One region of the Comamonas sp. MYb69 genome, then DNA from elsewhere that is predicted to be linked to it. Evidence: predicted binding sites of a transcription regulator. Region 1 holds the regulator's gene; each other region holds the start of a gene.
What was found. The regulator FNR, encoded in region 1, switches genes on or off when oxygen is low (the NO sensors DNR and NnrR bind a similar motif). The targets are predictions, from matches to a motif close to TTGATNNNNATCAA.
Positions count from the first base shown of each region.

Region 2: a site for FNR is predicted at 4,422-4,435, ahead of WH303_RS14800 (glycine-rich domain-containing protein). Genes of this name have one in related genera too.
Region 3: a site for FNR is predicted at 3,010-3,023, ahead of WH303_RS02530 (hemerythrin domain-containing protein). Genes of this name have one in related genera too.

Region 1 is NZ_JBBGZG010000016.1:28,022-34,169, forward strand. It holds gene WH303_RS19745 (enoyl-CoA hydratase/isomerase family protein) at 1-746, shown strand, start outside; gene WH303_RS19750 (malonate--CoA ligase) at 813-2,369, shown strand; gene WH303_RS19755 (universal stress protein) at 2,480-2,923, opposite strand; gene fnr (fumarate/nitrate reduction transcriptional regulator Fnr) at 3,079-3,801, opposite strand; gene hemN (oxygen-independent coproporphyrinogen III oxidase) at 3,952-5,334, shown strand; gene WH303_RS19770 (sulfite exporter TauE/SafE family protein) at 5,351-6,148, opposite strand, start outside.
Region 2 is NZ_JBBGZG010000010.1:44,821-50,968, forward strand. It holds gene WH303_RS14780 (HipA domain-containing protein) at 1-740, opposite strand, end outside; gene WH303_RS14785 (LysR family transcriptional regulator) at 814-1,665, opposite strand; gene WH303_RS14790 (DMT family transporter) at 1,797-2,735, shown strand; gene WH303_RS14795 (hypothetical protein) at 2,747-3,115, opposite strand; gene WH303_RS14800 (glycine-rich domain-containing protein) at 3,374-4,180, opposite strand; gene WH303_RS14805 (hypothetical protein) at 4,975-5,148, shown strand; gene WH303_RS14810 (hypothetical protein) at 5,216-5,416, shown strand; gene WH303_RS14815 (DMT family transporter) at 5,626-6,148, opposite strand, start outside.
Region 3 is NZ_JBBGZG010000002.1:73,115-79,262, reverse strand. It holds gene narJ (nitrate reductase molybdenum cofactor assembly chaperone) at 1-219, shown strand, start outside; gene narI (respiratory nitrate reductase subunit gamma) at 237-959, shown strand; gene WH303_RS02540 (peptidylprolyl isomerase) at 956-1,852, shown strand; gene WH303_RS02535 (DUF3079 domain-containing protein) at 2,737-2,943, opposite strand; gene WH303_RS02530 (hemerythrin domain-containing protein) at 3,077-3,634, shown strand; gene WH303_RS02525 (type IV pili methyl-accepting chemotaxis transducer N-terminal domain-containing protein) at 3,631-5,631, shown strand; gene WH303_RS02520 (response regulator) at 5,628-6,148, shown strand, end outside.

The DNA of each region.
Region 1 (6,148 bases):
CATCCCGCGCGCAGGCCGTGCGCGTGGTGCTGGACCATGCGGGCAAGCGCAATGCCATGTCGCGCGCCATGTGGCGCCAGCTGCGCAGCGTGTTTGAGGACCTGCAGCGCCAGCCCGGGCTGCGCTGCATCGTGCTGCAAGGCGAGGGAGAGGCCTTTTGTGCCGGTGGCGATATCTCGGAGTACGCCGGCTTTCGCTTTGCTCCAGAGAGCCTGGCCGCCTTCCACGAAGGCGAGGTCTGGCCGGCGCTCAACGCCATGCTGCAATGCGATGTGCCCCTGGTCGCTGCCATTGACGGCGCCTGCATGGGCGCAGGCGTGGAGCTGGCCAGCTGCTGCGACACCCGCCTGGCGGCCGACACTGCCCAGTTTGGCGCGCCGATTGCCAAGCTGGGCTTTCCGATGGCGCACAAGGAGGCGGCGCTGGTGCTGAGCCAGGTGGGGCCTGCCAAGACGCGGCAGATGCTGCTGGAGGCAGCGGTCTTTAGCGCCGAGCAGATGCTGGCCTCGGGCTTTTTGAGCCAGGTCCACCCCGCTCAAGACCTGCAGGCCCAGCTGGAACGCAGCGTCGCCCGCATCTGCGGCCTGGCGCCCCAGGCCGCCCGCATGACCAAGCAGCTGCTGCGCGCACTGGCCGAAGGCGATGCCCAGGCCCCGGTGCTGCAGCAGCCCTATGCCTATGCCGATTCGGCAGAACACCGCGAAGGCATTGCCGCCTTTGTAGCCAAAAGAGCAGCCCAGTTTTGACCGTGCCTGCGCTGGCCACCGGCCAGACCGCAGGCGCCAAGGAAACCACCAACCAAGTAGACAAACATGACCAACGACAACCTGTTCTGCGCCCTGCGCGCGGCCTTTCCTGAGGACCTCGATGCCATCGCCGTGGAGACCACTTCGGCCAGCGGTGAGCCGCTGAACTACAGCTGGCGCGACCTGGACCGCATGAGCGCGCGCATCGCCAACCTGCTCGATTCGCTGAACATTCCCTCCGGCAGCCGCGTGGCGGTGCAGGTGGAAAAGTCGGTCGAAGCGATGGCGCTGTACCTGGCCACCTTGCGCGCCGGCCATGTGTTTCTGCCGCTCAACACCGCCTACCAAAGCGCCGAGATCGAGTACTTTGTCACCAATGCCGAGCCGGCCGTCGTGGTTTGCTCGCCGGCCAATTTTGGCTGGGTCTCCAAGATCGCCTTCCAGTGCGGCACGCAAAGCGTGTTCACCTTGGGCGATGACCGCAGCGGCACGCTGCTGGAGCGCGCCGTGCACTGCGCCGATGCACACACGCCCGCGCAGAAATCTGCCGACGACATGGCCGCCATTCTCTACACCAGTGGCACCACCGGGCGCAGCAAGGGTGCGATGCTCAGCCACGGCAACTTGCTGAGCAATGCAGTGATGCTCAAGGACTACTGGGGCTGGAAAAAGGGCGATGTGCTGATCCATGCGCTGCCGATCTTCCATGTGCATGGCCTGTTTGTCGCGATCCATGCGGCCTTGCTCAATGGCAGCAAGATGGTCTGGTTTGCCAAGTTCGAGCCCAAGGCGGTGATTGCCGCGATGGCACGGGCGACCGTCTTCATGGGCGTGCCGACCCTGTATGTGCGCCTGCTGGCCGAGCCGGGCCTGACCAAGGCGGCGGCCCAGCACATGCGTTTGTTCATCTCCGGCTCGGCGCCGTTGCTGATCGAGACCTTCCGCGACTGGCAGACCCGTACCGGCCACACGATTTTGGAGCGCTATGGCATGAGCGAGACCATCATGTTGGTCTCCAACCCCTACCAGGCCGATGCCCGCCATGGCGGCCAGGATGAGCGCCGGGGCGGCACGGTGGGCTTTGCGCTGCCGGGTGTGGGCGTGCGGGTGCAGGGCGATGACGGCCAGGCGCTGGGCGCCGACGAGATCGGTCATATCCAGGTGCAAGGCCCCAATGTGTTCAGCGGCTACTGGCGCATGCCCGAGAAGACCGCGCAGGAGTTCACGGCCGACGGCTGGTTCAAGACCGGTGACGTGGGCAAGATTGATGCGCGTGGCTATGTGACCATCGTCGGCCGCAGCAAGGACCTGATCATCTCCGGCGGCTACAACGTCTACCCGGCCGAGATCGAGGGCTTCATCAACGAACTGCCGGGCGTGGCCGAAAGCGCGCTGGTCGGCGTGCCACACCCCGATTTTGGCGAAGTGGGTGTGGCCGTGGTCATTGCCAAGGCGGGCCAGCAGCTCGATGCCGAGGGCATCATTGCGACTTTGAAAAAGCAGCTGGCCAACTTCAAGATTCCCAAGCGCTGCTTTGTCGTGGGCGAGCTGCCACGCAACACCATGGGCAAGGTGCAAAAGAACCTGCTGCGCGACCAGTACCAGGGCCTGTTCAAGGGCTGATGCGCCCATGATGGCGGCCTGCGCCGCCATGACAAAACCCTCGCGCTGTGGCAGCCAAGAAGCTGCCGCAGGCGAGGGTTTGCTATTGGGCGGATGCGCTTAGGTGGCGATCAGCGCAGCACCAGCACCGGTATCGTCGCATGGGTCAGCACATGCTGGGTTTCGCTGCCCAGCAGCAGGCGCTTCAAGCCCCGGTAGCCGTGCGATGCCATGACGATCAGGTCGCAGTTTTCCTTTTTCGCCGTCTCCAGCAGCGCCTCGGCAATCATGTCGGACTTGATCACCAGGGTCTTGATGGGCACGCCGGTGGCAGCGCCTTCGGCCACCACCTTGTCGACAATGCCCTGGGCGGCGCGTTCCCAGCCGTCCTCGATGCGCGCAATGTCATCGGGGTTTTGCATGGTGCTGCCCTCGAAGTAGCTGCGCGGGTAGTTGGGCGAGATGTTGACGGCGGTGACCGTGGCGTGGCTCAGCTTGGCCAGCGCGAGGGCGTGGCGCACGGCCTTCTCGGACAGCTCAGAGCCATCGGTGGCAAGCAGGATATGTTGGTACATGGCAGGCTCCTTTCAGGTCAGACGTAGGGCAGGGCGACCAGGGGCCAGCCTTGCCGTGGATTCAACACAGAGCATCGCCGCTTGCGGCTTGAGCGGATGTCGGATCAGACCGCGTTTGTATCCGCTGACGCGGCGACTTGGAATAGCTGCTTAGCTTAGGCCGAGCAGGCCTGGGTGTTGATCAGGCCCTGGAGCTTGTCGGTGTCCAGAATGCGCACATGGCGCTGCTTGACCTCGATGATGTTCTCCTCGGCAAACTTGGAGAAGGTGCGGCTGACGGTCTCGAGCTTGAGGCCCAGGTAGCTGCCGATTTCCTCGCGTGTCATGCGCAGGATCAGCTCATGCTGCGAAAAGCCCCGGGCATGCAGGCGCTGCACCAGGTTCAGCAAGAAGGCGGCCAGGCGCTCTTCGGCGCGCATGCTGCCCAGCAGCAGCATGACGCCATGCTCGCGCACGATCTCGCGGCTCATGACCTTGTGCACATGGTGCTGCAAGGCGGTCACTTCGCGCGACAGGTCTTCGAGCGAGGAGTAGGGCATCACGCAGACTTCGGCGTCTTCCAGCGCGATCGCGTCGCAGGAATGGCGGTCGTTGACGATGCCGTCAAGCCCGATGATCTCACCCGCCATCTGAAAGCCGGTGACCTGGTCGCGCCCGTCTTCGGTGGCGATGCTGGTCTTGAAAAAGCCGGTGCGAATCGCATAGAGGGAGGTGAAGGTCTCACCGTTGCGGAACAGCGCGCTGCCGCGCTTGATCTTGCGGCGCGTGGCGACGATCTCGTCGATGCGCTCCATTTGTTCGGCCGACAGTCCCACGGGCATGCACAGCTCGCGCAAATTGCAGTTGGAGCACACCACTTTGATGGAGTTGGATGTCATGTATCAATACCCGTGAACAAATATTCATGTAGGAACGGCGTTCCTCGTATGCGCCTATTGTGCGTGCAGGCGCCAAATGGGTTCTTGATGTACATCAAGGACGCGTGGCAGAGCTTGGGGCACATTGGGGGTCCGCTAGGAAGAAGCCACATGATTTCCCTGACCCCCGACCTGCTGCGCCGTTTTGATGTTCCCGGCCCCCGTTACACCTCGTATCCTACCGCAGACCGATTTGTTGAAGCCTTTGCTGCGAATGAGTACAAGCAGGCGCTGGCGCAACGCGGCACCGGCCTGGCTGGCAGGCTCGCTCCGCTGTCCTTGTATGTGCATGTGCCGTTCTGCGCCTCGCTGTGCTACTACTGCGCCTGCAACAAGATCATCACCAAGCATGCCGAGCGGGCCGACGAGTACCTGGACTACCTCGAGCGAGAGCTGGACCTGCAACTGGCCCACGTCAGCGCCCGTCCCACCATCAGCCAGCTGCACCTGGGTGGGGGCTCACCCACGTTTTTGACCGATGCCGGCCTCAGCCGCCTGATGGACATGGTCAAGCAGCGTTTTCATCTGCAGCCCGGTGGCGAGTACTCGATCGAGGTGGACCCGCGCACCGTGAGCCGCGAGCGCCTGCAGCATCTCTACCAGCTGGGCTTTAACCGGCTGAGCTTTGGCGTGCAGGATTTTGACCCACTGGTGCAAAAGGCTGTGCACCGTGAGCAGCCCGCTGACCAGGTGTTTGCCTTGGTCGAGCAGGCGCGTGAGATCGGCTTTGAATCTATCAATATCGATCTGATCTATGGTTTGCCCCAACAAAGCCCGGCCAGCTTTGTGCGCACGATGGAGCAGGTCAATGCGCTGCGGCCCGACCGCATTGCGCTCTATGCCTATGCGCACCTGCCCGAGCGCTTCAAGCCCCAGCGCCGCATCCAGGCGCAGGACCTGCCCAGCCCGGCCGACAAGCTCGCCATGCTGGCCCAGGCCCTGGCCGCGCTGGAAGGCGCCGGTTATGTGTATGTGGGCATGGACCATTTCGCCTTGCCCGACGATGCCTTGGCGGTGGCCAAGCGCCAAGGGCGCCTGCACCGCAACTTTCAGGGCTACAGCACCCAGCCCGATTGCGATCTGCTGGCGCTGGGCGTGTCGGCCATCGGCCGCATTGGCGCGACCTACAGCCAAAATGCCAAGACCCTGGAGGAGTACTACGACCTGATCGACCAGGGTCAGATCCCCGTGGTGCGGGGCCTGGCATTGACGCGCGATGACCTGCTGCGCCGCGCGGTGATCATGGGCCTGATGTGCCAGGGGAGTCTGGCGATTGAGTCGCTGGAGCAGGCCTGGCTGATTGATTTTGCCCAGTACTTTGCCGCCGAGCTGGCCCAGCTGCGCGAGCTGCAGGACCAGGGCCTGGTGCAGCTGAGCGACGAGGCGATCAATGTGACCGAGCTGGGCTGGTACTTTGTGCGCGGCGTGGCCATGGTGTTCGACAAGAACCTGCAGGCCGACCGCAACCGGGCGCGCTTCTCGCGGATTATCTAGCCCGCTGTGGCAGGTCTCAGCCCTGCCAGGCCGCCAGGCTCTTGTAGAGCATGTACGCGGCCAGACACAGCAAGATGCCGCCAAAGATCTTCTTGAGCTGGCCCACCGGCAGGCGGTGCGCGGCACGGGCGCCCAGCGGCGCCGTCAGCACGCTGCAGGTGGCAATGGCGGCCAGGCCGGGCAGCCAGATATAGCCCAGCGAATGCGGCGGCAGCCCCTGCAGGTGCAGGCCGGCCACCATGAAGCCGATGACATTGGTGACCGCAATTGGAAAACCCAGCGCCGAGCTGGTGGCGACCGCGTTGTGCATCGGCACGCTGCACCAGGTCATAAAAGGCACGCTGATAAAGGCGCCACCGGCGCCCACCAGGCCCGAGAGGCAGCCGATCACGCCGCCAGCGGCCACCTGGCCGGCCGTGCCCGGCATGGCGCGCATGGCCTTGCTGTTGGGCTTGCGGAACATGCGCAGTGCCGAGTAACCAATGAACAGGCCAAAAAACAAACCCAGGTAACTGCCCTTGAGCACCGCAAAAATGCCCAGGCTGGCCAGCAGGCCGCCCAGCACAATGCCGGGGGCCAGGCGTTTGACAAGGTCCCAGCGCACGGCGCCATGCTGGTGGTGGGCGCGCACGCTGGACATCGAGGTGAAGACGATGGTCGCCATCGAGGTGGCAATCGCCATCTTGATCGCCAGCTCGGGCGCCACCCCCTGGCTGCCCAGGATGTAGGTGATGAAGGGCACCAGCACCATGCCGCCGCCAATGCCCAGCAGGCCCGCCAGAAATCCGCCGATCAGGTCCAGAAACGACAGCGG
Region 2 (6,148 bases), on a different contig from region 1:
TCTGCCATGCGGCTGCCGCTGCGCGCGAACTTGACGATCACCGATCCCGTGTCTTGGGCCACCCAAAGAAACTTGGGCTGCTCGCCACCGGCGCTTGAGCCATAGGATTCGTTCTTGAGCTGCTGCGCCAGCGCGACATACACGTCGAGCTTGTCTTGCGCCTCTGGACGGGGCTGGCGCAGCAAATCCATTTCCCGCTGCAAAGGGATATCGCCAAAGATCAGGTTGCCCGGCAGATTCATCCCTTGGGTGAACAGAAACGCAATGCGGTGGTCGTCGCTCCAGTCGCGCAAGCTGGCGGGGAAGGGCTGCTGCAGGGCTGCCGTTTGTGCGAGCTGCCGGCCCAGAAACCCCGATGGCGCAGCAAACAGCATATAGGGGGGCAGGCCTTCGTAGAGACGAATGGCGCTCGCATCTCCACGCTCGAGCGTGCCGCCACCCACGAGAAATTCAAGATCCGCATAGGGAACGATGTGGCCGCTGGAGAGAAAGCGGTACACGCGCTGGCGCGGCTTGAGCCCCAATGGCAGCTTGCGCAGCAAGGCGTACTGGGGCGTGCGCTGGCCCGGCTCGCGGAACATGGTGACGCGGGCCGATAGTTCGCGAATAGCTCGGGACAGCGTTGGCTGGCTGATGCCCAGCGCCTCCACCAGCTGCTGGCCAGAGCGCGGGCCAGCAGCCAGCGCGCGCTCGATGGCCTGGTGCAGATCGTTCAATGGCGGCGTTGAGGTGCTGGGCATTGCGTGATTCAGAATAGTTCGTGAATTTTATATGAATTCCCAATTCATCGCTCGCCACGGCACTTGGCTGGGACTACCCCGGCCCTTGCGCCTGCCTCAGCGTATGCACCAGCAGCTGGTACAGGCTGTCTACCGCCTTGGAGCGCCGTGATTCCTTGCTGCGGTAGACGGCGACCTCCATCGGTGCCAAGGGGCCCAGCCCGTGCTTGCTGCCCAGCACCTGCAGATGGGGCGGGGCGCTGCACTGGGTCAGTGCCGCAACGGCCAGGCCACTCTCCACCGCCGCAATCTGCCCGGCCAGGCTGGAGCTGTTGTAGACCACGCGGTGCTGGCGCCCTTGCAGGGCCAGCGAGTGCAGCGCGCCGCGTCGCGCCAGGCTGGCTTCTTCATACACCGCGATGGGCAGCGGGTCCCGCCGCCACAGCGCAAAGTGCTCGGAGCCGACCCAGACCATGGGCTCATGAAAGAGAAGGGTGCCCCGGCGTGCGTGGTCGCGCGACACCAGTGCCAGATCCAGGTCGCCAGCTGCCACACGGGGGATCAGTGCGGTCGATTGCTCGCAGCTGAGCACGATCTCCACGCCGCTGTGGCGGGGGGCAAAGCGCCTGAGCACGGGCGTGAGGTACCTGGCCGCATAGTCATCGGGCACCCCCAGGCGCACGCTGCCGCTCAGTGCATCGCCCTGCAGCGCAAACTGTGCCTCGCTGTGCAGATCCAGAATGCGCCGCGCATAGCCCAGCAGCCGCTGGCCTTCGCCGGTGAGTTGCTGGCTGCGGCTGTCGCGTTCGAGCAGGCAGTGGCCGACAGCGGCCTCCAGTTTTTTGAGCTGCATGCTGACCGCAGACTGGGAGCGGTGCACCTCGCCGGCTGCGCCCGAGAGCGATCCGGTATCGACCACGGCGACAAAGCATTTGAGCCAATCCATCTGAAGGTCTTGCGAGCTTGCTGGCATAGTGTTTCGATGAACGAATAGCTGATGCATGAATTATGCGCTTTTCGATAAGTTGCCCGCGCAGCACACTGGCGGCCATGAGCCAATATCCCCAGCCAGCGCGCATGACCGCTGCAAACATGAACCCATCGTCACGCACGGCATCTGCCACGACAGGCGAGGCCTTCGGCGGCCTGCTGCCCTTTGTGCTGGGCAGTGCGCTGCTGGGCAGCATCGGCATTTTTGTACACATGGCCCAGGCCGGGGCGCTGACGGCGACCTGGTTCCGCTGTGCATTCGGGCTTTTGGGGCTGACGGCCTGGCTGCTGTGGCGCCGGCAGCTGCATGCTTTGCGGCTGGCGCGCAGCACGGCGGGCTGGGTGCTGCTGGCCAGCGCCTTGATGGTGCTCGGCTGGGTGCTGTTCTTCGCGGCGATGGAGCGCATATCCGCCGGGGTCGCGGTGGTGCTGTTCCATATGCAGCCGATGTGGGTGTTGCTGCTCGGCGCGCTGTGCCTGGGCGAGCAGCCGGGCAGGCACAGGGTGGCCGCAGTCGCGCTGGCCATGCTCGGGCTGGTGCTGGCCACCGGTGTTTTGCAGCAGGCCGCATCGCAGCAGGGCGCCCAGCCGCAGTACTGGTGGGGTGTGGGCATGTGCTTGCTGGGTGCATTTTTGACTGCAGCGGTCACCGTCATCGCACGGCGCCTGCGTGTCATGCCGGCCGGTGTGCTGGCCTGGTGGCAATGCGCCATCGGCAGCGCCGTGCTGTGGCTGGCGCCCGCCACGCAAGGCTGGCCGGCCTGGGGTGCCTCCTGGGCATGGCTTGCTGCCTTGGGCCTGGTGCATACCGCCACCGCCTATGCCTTGATCTACACCGGCATGGCCCGGCTACCGACGGGGCGCATTGCGGTGCTGCAGTTTGTCTACCCGGCAATCGCGATCGTGGTGGACTGGCAGTATTTTGGCCACAGACTGGGAGCGCTGCAGATGGTGGGCGTGGTGGTGATGGGGCTGGCCATTGTGTATGCCGAGCGCGGGGCCTCTGGCAAAAAAAGGCCATCTTGAGGCGTGCATAACTAGTGGCGCTTGTTCTTCCAGGCCAGGAGGGCGAGGCCCAGCCAGGTCAAGACCAAGGGGATAGAGGCCCAGACCAGGGAATGAGATTTGCTGAAAATCGCATACAACGCGGCACCCAGCAGCGCGCTCAGCAACACATGGAGTTGCGGCCGGTTGCGAGCCAACTTGGCCACGACATAGCCCGAGAGCACGGGGGTAAACAGCAGGAACAGCGCGAGGAGAAAAAGTGGGGCGAATCCATAGAGGGCGGTATCGGGTAACAACGCGGCCAGTAGCGCAAATGTGATGTTTTGCAGCAGCAGCGTGACTGCGCCGTAACTCACGGCAAATGCAATCAGAATCGCTTTCAGGTCAATATTGAAGAGCATCTCTCTACCGTAGTGGTGTTTTATATGGCCTCGCCTTCCTCGCAGGCCATCGAGGGCGGAGGCTTGAAGCGCATCGACAGCATTCTGGCGTCTCCACTGGCTTGTCTGGAGCGCTGAGTTGCTTGCCCACTACGGTGCTCGATAAATTTCTTTTTCAAGAGCGTGGCGAGCGCCACACCGAGGATGCAGGGCAGCCGGCGCCTGTTCCCTCGCGAGGAGGGGCAGCCGCCGCGCTGCCCGCTGCCTCCTGTCCAGGATTTACTGGCGTTTGCGGCGGCCCAGACCTGCCAAGCCGGCGACGGCCAGTGTCCCGCTCAGTGCAAGAACACTCCACTGGCCAAGGGTGGATACGGCAGTAGGGCTGGCCACGGGAGCAGCGACAAAGCTCAGCTTGACTTGACCGGCACCGCCATCAAAGCCGATGCCCACGCGGCTGCCGCCGCCGCCGCCGCCGGGCGCGCTGCCAGGGGCTTCTTCATTGCCGCCCCTGCCACCATCGGCCACGGCGATGCCGCCAACATAGCCCAGGCCAGGCTGGCCATCGGCGGCGGAGCCCGCAGAGCCGCCGCCTCCGCCGCCTTCCACGGAGGGCGTAGGGGCGCCCGCTGCGCCTGCGCCGCCAGAGAAACCGGTCAATCCTGCACCGCTACAAGCCGCTCCGCCCGCGCCTCCGGTCGATCCTGTCGCGCCTTCGCCCCCGGCGGCGCTGATGGAGCCGCCCGTCCAGCTGACAGTCGATGCTGTACCTGCGGTGCCATCGAGGCCGCTGCTAGTGCCACCCGTGCCCGTGCTGATGGTCAGCTCCGCGCCTGCGGCCAAGCTGAAGCTGCCCTTGCAATAGGCGCCACCGCCACCCCCACCACCGCCATCGATGCCAACATCACCGCCTCCCGATCCACCCCCAGCGCCCCAGACTTCGATCACGACCGAGCTTGAACCTGCCGGTACGCTGCAATTGGCGGTATTGATACCGCTGACGCAATCAGCCGCCCAAGCGGGGGCTGCTGCAAGCCCTCCCACCATTACACACGCGGCGTAGGCCATATTTCTGGATAGCAAGCTCATAAATTTCCTCAAAAATAAATGCGGACACGCCACTTATATCGCAAAGCAAAAAGAATCGCAGCAGAAAAATGCATATTTCTTGCATTACTGCGGTAACGAATATCTTAGTTTGGATAATTCCAATCAAATGGCTATCTGGAATTTAATTAAGTGAATATCCATAGGGGTGAAGCGGTTCTCAGAGAATAAGAGATTTTTATGATGAATGCCTGCATCGCGGTAGATGCGGTTGATGTGGCATTTGATGCGGGTCAATAATTTTCAATAATCCCGCGATGGCGGCAAAGCCCGGGGCTGTGGCATGGCCGCGGGTGCCGCTTTATTCCACCCAAGGAGGGCGAGCGGATTGCGCAAGCCCGCGTTCAGGCCACGGCTGGAGGCAGGGAATGCCTGGTTACGGGGGAGCTGGGCGCAGATGCGAGTCCATGGACGTTTGGTGAGATCTCATAGCAGCATTTCTTGCTTTCAGCACTGTTAGATGCACCGCCAAACTCGGCATTTCCGGCGGTGATTAGCGCTTTCCAATCAGCCGTTTCTGCCGGGCATGGAGCGGCGAGAAAACCAAGTGCGACAAGCCGAAAAGCAATCTCCTCCGTCCAGGCCAGGACGGAATCGGACGGTAGGATTGCCCGCGCCCGCAAGAGATTTTGGGGTTGTGCGGTTTAAGGTCATTAAAAGGAGTACCGTGGGGCGAGGCAATCCTTCCTGGTGTGCCCCACGAGGCCGGAGGTCTGCATGTTCCCATTCTCAGCCCGCCTGCCAGCATCGGCACTTGCCTTTTTATAGGAGTAGGGATGGAGACGTTTTACGACATCTATCTGGGCCGACTGGGCGCCAGAAACACGCGGCGGGTTGCCAAAAATCAGACCACAGTAGAGGTCGATATCTGGAAAGCGAAAGGCTATCGCCTGCAGGCCGAGCGGCGTGTGGCAGAGCGCTTGCACGAAATCTATTTCATTACGGAATGAAGACGGGGGCGATGAGATACCCGCGATACGGACTCTCTACCCCCGCACTGAACAGGATCAACGGGTCATGAAACTCAACCTAAAGGCCAAGCCCTCCAAGATGTCGGATATCCAGAAATCACGGCTGGAGACTGAACGCATCTCCTACTCGGAAGACGCACCGCCAGCCCGCCAGACCTGGAAGGAGCGGCCAGCCTATGACGGCGACGAGCTGTCCTACCGGGGGCAGGTCAAAAAGACCTTGATTACCCTCAAAAGCCATGGATGAAAAGACTTGGCTGCCGATGGGGCTGGTGGAGTGAACAGCCAACTATATGGACCCGGCGGTACCCACCAGTCTCTGCAAAACTCTTGCTCCGTAAGCTGGCAGCGGATGGGGATGGGGCCAAAGGCGTCGTTTGAGAGCGAGCCTGACCTCTTGCCGGCGAAGACAGTGCGGCGGATCGGACGAGTCTGGATTCAGTCCCAAGCAAGCATCTATATGGATCGTTCTCTGCCCCGCAGATCCTGCCAGCGAAAGCCCAGTACCGCCGCCACAATCAAGCCCATGCCCCACCATTGGAACGTGCTGGGGTGGGCGCCAAACCAGAGCAAGTCCACGGCCAGGGCCACTGCCGGGTAGATAAAGCTCAGCATCGCAATGGCGGCCGGGCCCAGGCGCTGAAAGGCGCCATACATCAGCCCGTACATCAGCGCGGTGTGCAGCAGGCCCAAGACCAGCACGCAGACAAGCGTCTTAGCTGATGGCAGCTGGGCGCCGAGCCCCGCGACCTGCATCAACATCGGCGCCGACCACAGGGCCAGTGCAGCGCCTCCCACCAGCATCTGCACCATGGCAATTTGCGCCGGTGCAATGCCCTGGACGCGCCGGGTGCTGACCACCGTCACGGTGTAGAGGGCGGCGGCCAGCAGCGCCAGCACAATGCCCCAGACCGGCGCGCTCGCCTGCGCGGCGATGGTGGCAGCGGCCTCGCTGCCCAGCCCACTGCTCAGCACCACG
Region 3 (6,148 bases), on a different contig from region 1:
GACTACGCCGCCGTCGTGTCGGCCGTGCTCGATCTGGCCGGCCAGCCGCTGGTGGCCGACACCCCCGCTGCGCCGCTGCCCGCCGACGAGCCGCTGGACGCAAGCTGGGAAGAGCCCGCCGCCTTTGGCGGCTGCAACAGCCAGGGCCAGGCCGCACCGGGCAGCGCCCAACCCATCCACATCACGCGGCGCCAGCCACCCGCTGGCGCGGCCCGCTGAACCCCGAGGAGACCGCCATGCCCATTGCATTGCACAACTTCCTGTTTAATGTCTATCCCTACATCTGCCTGGCCGTCTTTCTGATGGGGAGCCTGGCGCGCTTTGACCGCGACCAGTACACCTGGAAGAGCGACTCCTCGCAGATGCTGCGCGCCGGTCAGCTGCGCTGGGGCAGCAACCTGTTCCATATCGGCATTCTGTTCCTGCTGTTCGGCCACACGGTGGGCCTGCTCACGCCGCACTTCATGTATGAGTGGCTGATCACCGCGCCGCAAAAGCAGATGCTGGCCATCATCTCCGGCGGCACCGCCGGCCTGGTCTGCTTTATTGGCCTGAGCCTGCTGCTGCACCGCCGCATTGCCGATCCGCGCATCCGCCGCACCAGCCACCGCACCGATCTGGCCATCCTCATCATCCTGTGGGTGCAGCTGGTGCTGGGCCTGGCGACCTTGCCCGCCTCGTTCTCGCACCGGGCCGATGCCCATGCCATGCTGGTGCTGGCCGACTGGGCCCAGCGCATCGTCACCTTCCGCCCCGATGCGGCAGGCCTGGTGGCGCTGGACTGGCCGTTCAAGGTGCACATGGTGCTGGGCATGACAATCTTCCTGCTCTTCCCCTTCAGCCGCCTGGTGCATGTCTGGAGCGGCTTCGCCTCCGTGGCCTACCTGGCCCGGCCCTACCAGCTGGTGCGCGCGCGCCGTCTGAACCTGCCCAGCAAGCAGCCAGGAGGCCGCCCATGAACGCCGATCTGCACACCCCCACCGGTGGCTGCGGCAGCGCAGCCTGCAGCTGCCAGGACAGCCCCGCCGCCCCCAGCCTGCCCCGCATCGAGGCGCCGCTGGGCGCCCCGCGCGATGCGCTGGCTGCTGCCCAGGTCAACGGCATTGCGCTGTGCGATGCCGACGAGTTGCTGGACCCGATGGAGCTGCGCCAGCGCGCCTGCACCGAGCTGCTGCGCCAGGCCGCCCAGGCCCAGGGCCTGCTCGCTGCCGACGACCCGGTGCCCCGCGCCGGCGCCATCAGCGAAGCGGCCGGCAGCGCCATCGAGCAGCTGCTGGACGCCGAGCTGCAACTGCCCGAGCCCGACGACAGCGCCGGCCGCCGCCACTACCAGGCGCATGCCGCCCGCTACGCCCGGGGCGAGCGCGTGCGGGCACGCCATGTGCTCTTTGCGGTGACGCCCGGCGTCGACATCAACGCCTTGCGCCAGCGCGCCGAGGCCTGCCTGCTGGATGTGCGCAGCGCCACCCCGCAAGAGCAGGCCGCTGGCGACCGCTTTGCCGCCGCTGCCAGCACCAGCAGCAACTGCCCCAGCGGCGCGCAGGGCGGCCAGCTGGGCTGGCTGCGCATCGAAGACTGCGCCCCCGAATTTTCCCGCGAGCTTTTCGGCCATGCCGAGGTGGGGGTGTTGCCGCGCCTGGTGCACAGCCGCTTTGGGCTGCATGTGGTAGAGGTGCAGGAGCGCGAGGCGGGCACCGTGCCGCCTTATGAGCAGGTGCGGGCCGCTGTGTTGCAGCAGTTGCGGCAGCAGAGTTTTGCGACGGGCTTGTCGCAGTATTTGCGGTTGTTGGCGGGGCGGGCGCTGGTGGTGGGGGTGGATTTGGAAGGGGCGGAGACGCCTTTGGTGCAGTAGCTCGCTTGTTTGATTGCCGCTTGGCTATGTCTCACCGTCGGCTCTTTGTTAACCGCCTGCTTTTTGTTTAAGGACAGAGGCCGGGAGAAAACCGGCCTCCGGCCTGAAGGCCAAAGCAGGAGCCTGCATGGCTAAGAGCGATGGAAGGCCGACCATCGCACGGTATTGCCGAGTTAATGGAGAAGCGTTGGCCACAGCGGCTGGTTTCTACTTCTTCTGTTGTTGAAGGACAGAAGCCGGATTTCGTCCGGCAGCCGACTCACTTTTCTTGCTCGCACCGGAGTGCCGGACCAAAGAAAAGTAAGCAAAAGAAGTGCGCCCCTGCTGTCCGTGTCCCCTTCGCTGCGCTGCGGGGCAACCTGCGATGCTCGGCCCAGGGGCGTGCCGCATAACTCACTACGCGCCAGGGCGCTCCGTTCAAACAGATGCGGCAAGCATGTTTACGAAGCGTGTGTCCTTCGGCACACGCCCGCCCCTGGGCCTGTGCTTCTCGGCACGGACAGAAGGGGCCCGACAACCTGCGAGCCATCGCTGCGCTCGGCATCGGGGTATCCCCCCTTCTGTATGCGCCTGTGGTGGGGCGTTTGCGGGCTGGCATGCGCGCCTAAGCGCGCATGCTTCGTGAACTGACTCGCCGTGGCTGTTTGAACGAAGCGCCTTGGCGCGGAGTGAGTTCCACGGCGCAGACCGCAAACGTCACACCACAGGTTGCCCCGCAGCGCAGCGAAGGGGTCGCAGACGGTAGGGGCGTGTTTCTTTGCTTACTTTCTTGCACGAGCAAGAAAGTGAGTCGCCTGCCGGGCGAAAACCGGCCTCCGGCCTGAAGGCCACAGCAGAAGGCTGCATGGCCAAGAGCGATGGAATGCCGACCGCTGGCCGAACCATCAGGACTGCCCTGGCAGACCATCACCCTCAGCAGGCTGAGAAGCCAAAGGATCCCACTCCGCCCAATCGGGCCCAAACAACTCCACCGGGTGCGCCGACCGCTCCGATCCATTGCCACAAGCCATGGACGACGCAGCGCAATAACGGTCACACCCCCAGCAAGTCCGCTCCGGATGCGCAGGATGGATAGGAAAACTTTTGGCCATAAAGAGCTAACAGGGCAAAGATATAGCAGTACCGCACCACTGTGCGCCTGCGCCAGTCAGCAGAATTTGACCTGGATCATGCTTGGCGTACACCGCAACGCACAGCCAGCGATGGGCAGCGAAAATAGAGGCTGTGACACAGCTCCTGAACACCCCACCCACAGCAGGCTTTGACGAGCCTTTCGGCATGCTGCAGGCCTGCCACGGCCGGGTGGCGCGCAGCCTGGATCTGTTGGGCCGCCTGGGTGCCTACCTGGCCGAGCAGGGCGGCGGCGATGCGCAGGGCCAGGCGCGCGATGCGGCGGCTGATGTGCAGCGCTACTTTGACCTGGCGGCGCCCTTGCACCACCAGGATGAAGAGCAGCATGTGCTGCCCGTACTGCGGGCGGCGGGGCAGGGCGCGCTGGCCGACCAGCTGCAGGCCGAGCACCGGCAGATGGAGGCGCTGTGGCCGGCGATACGGGCGGATCTGCAGGCAGTGCAAGCAGGCCATGCACCGACGGGCGAGGCGCTGGTGGCGGCCCGGCGCCGCTGGGCGGATTTTGCCGAGGTCTATACGCGCCATATCGCGGCAGAGGAGACGCAGGCCTACCCCAGCGCGCAAGCGCAATTGGAGCCTGCCGTGCAAGCCGCCATGGGGCGCGAGATGGCGCAGCGGCGCGGGGTGCGTTACCCGGAGGCGGGGCCATGAAAGGGGAACTGCAGCCAGCACGCCAGCGGCCGCTGGCCGTCAAGATCGGCGCCATTGGTTGCGCGCTGCTGCTGATGGCGCTGGTCGCGATTGGCCTGACCTTGCGGCTGACCTGGTCGCTCGAAGGGGGGGCTGCGGCGGTCAATGAAGCGGGGCGCATGCGCATGCAGACCTGGCAGCTGGCGCAGGCCTTGCCGGAGGCGAGCCCGCAGCGCCTGGCCTTGCTGATCGGCCAGCTCGACACCAGCCTGGCCTTGCTGGAAAAGGGCGATGCCGCCCGGCCGCTGTCGGTGCCGCGCGATACGGCCTCGCGTGCCGCCCTGCAAGCCGTGCAGCAACGCTGGCAGCGGCTGCGCGCAGCCTGGCAGCAGCCGGTGACTGGCAGCCATGTGGTGCAGGCCGAGGTCACGGCCCAGCAGGCGCAGAGCTTCGTCGGTGAGGTGGACCAGCTGGTCGGCCGCATCGAGCAGCAACTGGCGCGCTGGACGACCTGGCTCAACACCGCCCAGTTCGTGATGATGGCGCTGGCCATTGCTGCCGCGCTGGCGCTGCTGTATGCGGCGCAGCTGCTGGTGTTTGGGCCGCTGGCGCGGCTGCAGACGGCCCTGGCCCAGGTGGAGGCGGGCGATTTGTCGGTGCGGGTGCCAGCCGATGGCGGCGATGAGTTTGGTGCGCTGGCGCGGGGCTTCAACCGCATGGCGGTGCGCCTGCAGGACCTGTATGCCAGCCTGGAGCGCCGCGTGCAGCAAAAGACCGAACACCTGCAGGCCGAACGCGCCCGCCTGGCGGTGCTGTACGAGGCTGCCGCGCTGGTGGCGCGCGCCGATGCGCTGCCGGTGCTGGCCCAGGGCTTTGCGGCCCAGATGCGCAAGACGGCGCAGGCCGATGCGGTCGCGCTGCGCTGGTCGGACGAGCACAACCGCCGCTATGTGCTGCTCGCATCCGAAGGGCTGCCCGAGGAGATGGCCGATGCCGAGCACTGCCTGCCCACCGGTGACTGCTTTTGCGGCCAGCCCCAGGCCCAGGCGCAGACCCAGCTGGTGGCACTGGAGGACTGGCGCCGTGGCGTGCCGGCAGCGGCCGGCCGGGTGGATGCCGGGCAATGTCGGCGGGCTGGCTTTGTCAGCGTGCTGAGCGTGCCGGTGCGGCTGCATGAGCGCATGGTGGGCGAAGTGGACCTGTTTTTTCGCGATGCGACCACGTTGGCGCCCGATGACCGCGCGCTGCTCGATGCGTTGGCCAGCCACCTGGCCGGCGGCATGGAGGGCCTGCGCGCCGACGCCTTGCAACGCGAAGCGGCGGTGGCCGACGAGCGCGGTCTGCTGGCGCGCGAGCTGCACGACTCCATCGCGCAGAGCCTGGCGTTCTTGAAGATCCAGGCGGGGCTGTTGCGCAGCGACATGGCACGGCTGCCCCCGGATGGCGCGCGCGTACAGGCAACCTTGGGCGAGCTCGATACCGGCATCCGCGAAAGCCTGTCCGATGTGCGTGAGCTGCTGCTGCACTTTCGCACCCGTACCAATGCCGAGGACATCGTGCCTGCGCTGCGCACCACCTTGACCAAGTTCGAGCACCAGACCGGCCTGCCCGCGCAGCTGCAGATTGCCGGCGAAGGCATGGCACTGCCGCCCGATGTGCAGGTGCAGGTGCTGCATGTGGTGCAGGAGGCGCTGTCCAATGTGCGCAAGCATGCGCAGGCCAGCCAGGTGTGGGTGGAGGTGGAGCAAGGCCCGCAGTGGGCGGTGGAGGTGCGCGACGATGGCCAGGGCATGGCGCAGGCCGCCCTGGCGCTGGATGAAACCCATGTGGGCCTGCGCATCATGCGCGAGCGCGCTGCTGGCATTGGCGCCAGCCTGGAGATCCATTCCGTCCCCGGGGCCGGCACCTGCGTGCGCCTGAGCCTGCCCCGCTTGCAGCCTCTGCAAACCCTGCAGCCCCTACCGACATTTCAGCCGCCCACGGCCGTAACCCTTGCCACCTCCAGGAGCCCCGCATGACGGCAGCGCAAGCGCCTACCCCCGCGATACGCCTGCTGGTGGTGGACGACCATCCGCTTTTTCGGCGCGGTGTGATCGCGCTGCTGGCCGCCCAGCCGCAGCTGCAGGTGGTGGCCGAGGCCGGCGATGCGGGCGAGGCGCTGCGCCAGGCCGCGCAGCTGCAGCCCGATGTGGTGCTGCTGGACCACCATATGCCGGGCGTGAGCGGCGTGGACCTGTTGCCGGACCTGCGCGCAGCAGCGCCAGCGGCGCGGGTGCTGGTGCTCACCGCCAGCGAAGACGCGGGCACGCTGGCGCTGGCCTTGCAGCGCGGCGCCCAGGGCTACCTGCTCAAGACGGCCGACAGCGAGGTGCTGGTGGCCGCGATCGAGCGCGCGCTGCGCGGCCAATCGACGGTGAGCATGGAGATGACCGACAAGCTGGTGAGCGCCCTGCAAAACCGGCCGCTGGAGCCGGCTGCGGCGCCGCCGGCCATGCCCGAGCCGGCCGACCCGCTGGAGCAGCTGTCGCCGCGCGA